2 regions of the Paenibacillus sp. NMA1017 genome follow, and region 2 is predicted to be linked to the other one. Evidence: predicted binding sites of a transcription regulator. Region 2 holds the regulator's gene; the other holds the start of a gene.

Region 1 (3,412 bases), 170 kb from region 2:
GCATAGACCTCCAGCTCCAGTCGATGCAGATTCAGCGTATGAAATGCAAATTTTTGTAACAGCCGGATCGCTTCCCGTCCATAACCTTTACCCAGATCACCGTCACGCCCGATCACAATTCCAAGGGTGGCGTGCCGATTCACCCAGTTGATTTTAAATAAGTCCAGTTGTCCGATATAGTCCAGGGTGTCTTTGTGCGCAATGACAAAACCTTTGATCTCGGGGTTGCCGTCAATCATCATCTGCACAAAGGATTCGCTATTCACCTGTGAATGCGGGTAGATAAACACGTCGCTTAAACCACGTGTGATTTCCGGGTCATTGACCCATTTTCGGATATCCGGTATATCTTCTTGACGGTATTCTCTCAATACAATTCGTTTTCCAATGATATGTGGCATCGTAATCTTCCCTCCAATTATGTATTGGTTTTAAGCACCTTTACGCTTCCATTACTCTCACAAACTCCAGAAAACGTGTACCTTTATAATGAAGCTCCCCACGATCACCGATCACAATCATACCGAAGACCATATCCTTCACCTCCAGCTCCATACGCTCACCCCCGTCAAACTCAAAGGTGATATAATAATATGTCGAAGCTGAAAAATCGCCTGATCCCCCACGCACTCTCGTTCGTTTATCCACAACCTTACATGAACGTTGTACCCGTTCGGCTGCTTGATTGGACAGGCCCGCTCCGATCGTTTTGACAATTCCCATAATCATTACAAAAGCAATAAGTCCAAACACCGTAAAAAAGATAACATTAAACGGTTGAAATTCTATAAAATCACTTCCCATTTGCTACATCCTTTCTACAGTAAAATGTAAATTTTCCATTCTATTGCCCATTGACAAATGGTACATCTTCGCCTCTAAAAACTCCAATACTTTTTTAACATACTTACGAAAAAAAAGTTCTTTCGCTCTTTTCCGCACCCCGCTTGGACTTATACCTAATCTGGCTCCTCTGATCCCCTCTGGACCGATTGACAAAACTATATATAGATATAAAATAGAGAATGTACTCTAAATATAGTGTAAAAAACGTATTTATGCCCGATATCTTGAAGATACAGGTATGAAAATACATGTAAATATAGAGTCAAAAATCTTAAATGGCGCAGCCAGCAAGGGATTCCATCTATAATAGATCCCAGGCAATGCCGTTTTCTTTTTTCGTTAATTGTTTAAGGAGGTTGCATACCATGCTGATTGCATATGATTCCAAGACCGGCAATGTAAAAAGATTTATAAACAAGCTCAAGCTTCCAGCGGTTCAGATCGAGGAGCAAATGACTATAGAAGAACCTTACGTACTTATTACATATACAACTGGGTTTGGGCAGATACCTGAGAGGGTATCTTCCTTTTTGAAAAAGAATGCTCAAAACCTTGTTGGTGTAGCTGCAAGCGGCAACCGTAACTGGGGTGAGAAATTTGCCAAAAGTGCGGATTTGATTGCCGATCATTATAATGTCCCCGTGATTAGTAAATTTGAATTATCTGGAACGTTCGGAGATGTAGAGCGTTTTAAACAGGAGGTGAGCCGAGTTGCGGCATATTGAATTGAACAACATGTTGATGAAACGCGATACAGACGGCTTTTTCCAATTGGAAAAAGACCAAGAGGCTGTAGCAGAGTTTATGAAGGAAGTTCAGGAACGGAGTTTGAAGTTTGCTGACACAGCCGCTCAAGTGCTGTATATGATTGAGAATGATTATTACGAAAATTTCTATAACAGCTACACGGCTGACGAAATTAATGATATTTTCCATATCACTCATAGCTATAATTTTAAATTTCCTTCCTATATGGCAGCATCCAAGTTTTATACCGACTATGCAATGAAGAGTAACGACCGTAAAGTCTATCTGGAACATTACCCTGACCGGGTTGCTGCTGTCGCGCTGCATTTAGGACGCGGTAACGTCGATACGGCACGCCTGTTGTCCCGCTCGATGATGGAGCAACGTCTCCAGCCAGCGACACCAACCTTCCTGAATGCAGGCAAAAGCCGCCGTGGGGAACTGGTATCCTGCTTCCTGCTCGAAATGGACGATTCCCTGAACTCAATCAACTATGTGCTGAACACCTGCATGCAATTGTCCAAAATCGGGGGCGGTGTTGCGGTCAACCTGTCGAAGCTGCGGTCACGCGGCGAAGCGATTAAAGGCGTAGAAGGCGCAGCAAAAGGCATTATGCCTGTGCTGAAGCTGATGGAAGACGGCTTCTCCTATGCGGATCAAATGGGGCAACGTAAAGGCTCTGGGGCAGCCTATTACAACATTTTCGGATGGGACGTGCTGGAGTTCCTGGATAGTAAAAAAATCAATGCTGACGAAAGAGTACGTCTCAAGACACTTTCTATTGGATTGCTGGTGCCAAACCGCTTTTACAAGCTGGCTCAAGATAATGAACCGCTGCATGTATTTGCTCCTTACAGTGTGTTTAAAGCCTATGGAACGCATCTGGACGACATGGATTTGGATGAAATGTACGATACGCTCCTCGCCGATGATCGGGTGAAGAAAAAAATAGCGATGAGCGCACGTGACATGCTGACGAAAATTGCCATGATTCAGTTGGAGTCTGGTTATCCATATATCATGAACAAAAGCAACGCGAATCAGGCGCATGCTCTTAAAAACGTGGGTCAAGTCAAGATGTCGAACCTATGCACGGAAATCTTCCAGTTGCAGGAAACTTCCGAAATTACAGATTACGGCCAACAGGATACCATCCGTCGGGACGTGAGCTGTAATCTGGCTTCACTGAACATTGTCAATGTGATGGAACATGGCAAAATCCGCGAATCCGTTCATGAGGGTATGATCGCGCTCACCTCGGTCAGCGATATGACCCAAGTAGCTAATGCACCAGGTGTTGCGAAAGCGAACCGTGAAATGCACTCCGTCGGTCTGGGTGTCATGAACCTGCACGGCTACCTTGCCAAGAATAAAATTGCGTATGAAAGCAATGAAGCGAAAGACTTTGTTCGTACCTTCTTCATGACGATGAACTATCATTCCATCGAAAAGAGTATGGAAATCGCGAAAGCAGCTGGACAAAGCTTTTATGGATTTGAGGAATCGGATTATGCGACAGGCGTATATTTTGACCGATATCTGAACACAGATTATCGTCCAACAACTGCACGTGTGCAAGAGCTGTTCAAGGGCATCTATGTTCCGACTTCAGCGGACTGGGACAAATTAAAAGCAGATGTGATGAAAAATGGCCTGTACCACGCCTATCGGATGGCGATTGCGCCAACTGCTAGCATTTCGTACATTCAAAATGCAACATCCAGCGTTATGCCGATTGTTGAGCAGATTGAAACCCGTACCTATGCCAATTCGACGACTTACTATCCAATGCCTTATTTGCAAAAGGATAACGTGTTCT
Region 2 (3,412 bases):
TAATCCTTAAAAAGTCATGCGTTTCAAATTTTTTCTGAGTATACTTCATTATTTGCCTCCTGCTCTTCTGTAATAACCTTATTGTAAAGATTCTGGAACTTCAGATATATGCCAAGTTCTTTTATCAAGTGTTTGTAACGTTCTGCTTATATATGCGGACAACAAAAAACCCACAGATCATCTCTGCGGGCACATTTTTTATTTTTTGGAGTATACGATTTTCTTAATGCGGTCTACAGACAATCCGTATTGTTCTGAGAGTTCTTCAATGGGCACCCTCTCGCTGAATCTTGCACGTATCTCTTCATTTCGAATGAGATAATAAAGGGCCGCACCTGAGCTTTCTCCCCATCTCCTACGCCCACTTGGACGACTTGGGATATAAATAAGTTCTCCTTGTATATACCGCTGAACTTCCTTAAGCAAATCATCAGGAAGCAGATCAGTTGCCTTCAAATAATTCATGTAGGGCTCGCTCCTTAAAATAAATTTTACATTTTAAGGGCAAAGCCTGCGTCTGCCAATAACTAATCCTTACAGGCGAAATATTTTCGCTCCATACCAAGCTTCGCCTTGTTTATTCCGCAGGCTTTGCATGGAGCAGATTGAGTACGAAATCAATGATACGATACATCGTTCCCCCTCCTTTTTGACATCACATTGGTTTTCACTTAGCCCAGTTCCATGATTAGGAACTCAACTCATGTTATTGTAAAATACGAGCTGCGATGAAACAACGATCAAAGTTACACTCGTAAACAATGGGTTGCTATTCAAAATCGAGTCTATTTCCTGTAGGATTTGTTTTCTGTGCAGTCAGTTACGCGCTCATTCAACCCATAACTGTTCTCGGGTAGATTGGGAATAGATCTATAAACAACAAAAAAACGGCATCTCTGCCGTTTTTCTAAAAGGATGGACTCTCAGGGACTCGAACCCTGGACCAATTGATTAAGAGTCAACTGCTCTACCAACTGAGCTAAGAGTCCATAATAAAAGTTTGGTGGAGCCTAGGGGGATCGAACCCCTGACCTCATCGCTGCCAGCGATGCGCTCTCCCAGCTGAGCTAAGGCCCCATCATAAGCAAGTTAATCAACGTTTCAAGCGACTTCTATATCATATAAAATTTTTATTCCTGTGTCAATACTTTTATAAAAAAAATATAATCATCTTCCCATCTTGACTCAAGAAAGATACAGTCAGCGATCAGTCGCTGGCTGTATCTTTAGATAACAGAGTTTTCAGTTCCTTCATAAACATATTGATGTCTTTAAACTGACGATAGACGGACGCAAAACGTACGTAGGCGACTTCATCCACTGGGTAGAGCTGTTCCATGACCAGCTCACCAATCTGCTGGCTATCCACTTCTGTGGCTGCTGTGTTGCGGATAGCGTTCTCCACCTGGGATACGATCATATCCAGTTGCTCGACGGATACTGGGCGCTTCTCGCAGGCCCGAATGAGACCGCGCAGCATTTTATCACGACTAAACTCTTCACGGCTACCGTCTTTTTTGATGACCATGAGTGGGGTTTCCTCCACCATTTCAAAGGTGGTAAAACGCCTGGCACACTGCTCACATTCACGACGGCGACGAATGGACTTGTTATCATTCGCAGGTCGCGAATCCAACACTTTCGTGCCATTGTAGGCACAATACGGACATTTCATAATCTCACCACTTTCTTTTTCCAATAAATTCCCGAAGATTTTTAGTAATAATTTTGTCAAAACGGATCATAATATGTTTACCACATCGCGAGGAGGTGAACAACAATGGCACAAGGAAACAATGGCAACTCCAACAATCTGGTAGTCAGCAGATCCTCCGGCGCTCTGGAGCAAATGAAATATGAAATCGCTCAAGAGCTGGGTATCAGCATTCCTCAAGATGGATACCAAGGTAACATGACTTCCTATGAGAACGGTTCGATCGGGGGCTACATCACAAAACGCCTCGTAACGATCGCCGAACAACAATTGGCAGGTCAATACCAATAATCGCGGTAATAATGCAGAAATAACAGATAAAGTGTATGGATGGGCTGCTAAAAACAGCCTGTCCTGCGCTTTTTTCATTTTAAAGCGAAAAGGCTCATCATGTTATTAACTTGTCATTTAAAAATCATTATAAATTTTCGTGTACTGCCTATAGTAATAAATGACCCGCTGTACATAATGTCGTGTCTCACCAAAAGGGATTTGCTTAATGGACTCTTCTTTTCCATCCCACACCCCCTTATCCAGCCACTCCTGAACTTTACCCGGCCCTGCATTGTAAGCAGCTACGATTGCTACAGGATTATCCTGAAACTTTATGGATAGGTTATGCAAATACCAGGTTCCCAGCTCAATATTGGTGCCAGGCTCGTGCTTGACACTGTCCAGCGGAACCTTTTGAATCTGGGCGCTGTCCATAATCCAATTTGCCGTATTCGGCATAATCTGCATCAGCCCTAGCGCCCCCTTATGCGACTGCTTGCTGGTTTTAAAATTGGTTTCTACGCGGATAATAGACGCCACCAAAAATGGGTCCACTTCATACGTCTGTGAATACTGCCGAATCTCATCCTTATATTGAATCGGATAGAACCAGGACATCCAATTTGAATTAAGGAACAGAATCAGGACAAACCCGACAAACAAAGTGAGCAGGACTCTTTTCTTTCGCAAAATATTCATGCAAGTCCCTTCCGCTGCCAAAATTGATCAATTTGTCGTTTCGTCTCAGTCTGTGTTCCGCTATTATCGATAACGATATCGGCCAAGCTTTTCTTTTGTTCAATATCCATTTGTGCGGACAGCCGAAGTCCGGCTTGCTCCTCCGTCAGACCGTCTCTGTGCATCAGACGCTGGAGCTGAATATCACGTGGTACGTACACAACCATAATTTCCTCGTACAAGCTCTCCAGCCCGGACTCGTACAGTAACGGGATATCTGCCAAAACAAGCTTGTCCGGCTGTTCACGTTCATATGCTTCCATGCGCATACGCATTTCCTCACGAATAGCAGGATGTGTAATATCGTTAAGTGCCTGCCGCTGGGCAGGGTCTCCGAATACAATCTCACCCAGTTTTTTGCGGTGCAGGGTTCCGTCACTGTTCACTATTGCTTGTCCAAAATGCTGTATGACCGCCGCCAGCACCGGATGCCCCGGAAGCATCACTTCCCGGGCAATGGCATCTGCGTCGATCAGCAGCGCACCTTTGGCGACCAAAAGAGCCGACACGGTGCTTTTTCCGGTAGCAATACCTCCGGTTAATCCGATATTCATGCTCTTTCACCTCATAACAGCTTCAATATGCCCATCATAATCAGTAATAATGCCGGCAATACACCCAACGCCTTCATAAATCGAAATGCTGATAGAAAGAAACCTGCCTTCATCCCTGCAATCAAAAATGTTC

What was found. Region 2 encodes NrdR, which represses ribonucleotide reductase genes. Its sites were predicted from a motif close to AACACNATATATNGTGTT; they were not measured.
Region 1: a site for NrdR is predicted at 1,029-1,046, ahead of nrdI (class Ib ribonucleoside-diphosphate reductase assembly flavoprotein NrdI). Genes of this name have one in related genera too.

Annotation. Positions count from the first base shown of each region.
Region 1 is NZ_JBZXYR010000001.1:452,573-455,984, forward strand. It holds gene AC5ELV_RS02070 (GNAT family N-acetyltransferase) at 1-401, opposite strand, end outside; gene AC5ELV_RS02075 (DUF2500 domain-containing protein) at 442-804, opposite strand; gene nrdI (class Ib ribonucleoside-diphosphate reductase assembly flavoprotein NrdI) at 1,212-1,571, shown strand; gene nrdE (class 1b ribonucleoside-diphosphate reductase subunit alpha) at 1,558-3,412, shown strand, end outside.
Region 2 is NZ_JBZXYR010000001.1:620,348-623,759, forward strand. It holds gene AC5ELV_RS02945 (GNAT family N-acetyltransferase) at 1-49, opposite strand, end outside; gene AC5ELV_RS02950 (CD3324 family protein) at 199-465, opposite strand; tRNA gene AC5ELV_RS02955 (tRNA-Lys) at 917-989, opposite strand; tRNA gene AC5ELV_RS02960 (tRNA-Ala) at 1,002-1,077, opposite strand; gene nrdR (transcriptional regulator NrdR) at 1,208-1,675, opposite strand; gene AC5ELV_RS02970 (alpha/beta-type small acid-soluble spore protein) at 1,781-2,005, shown strand; gene AC5ELV_RS02975 (lytic transglycosylase domain-containing protein) at 2,123-2,686, opposite strand; gene coaE (dephospho-CoA kinase) at 2,683-3,279, opposite strand; gene AC5ELV_RS02985 (MntP/YtaF family protein) at 3,291-3,412, opposite strand, start outside.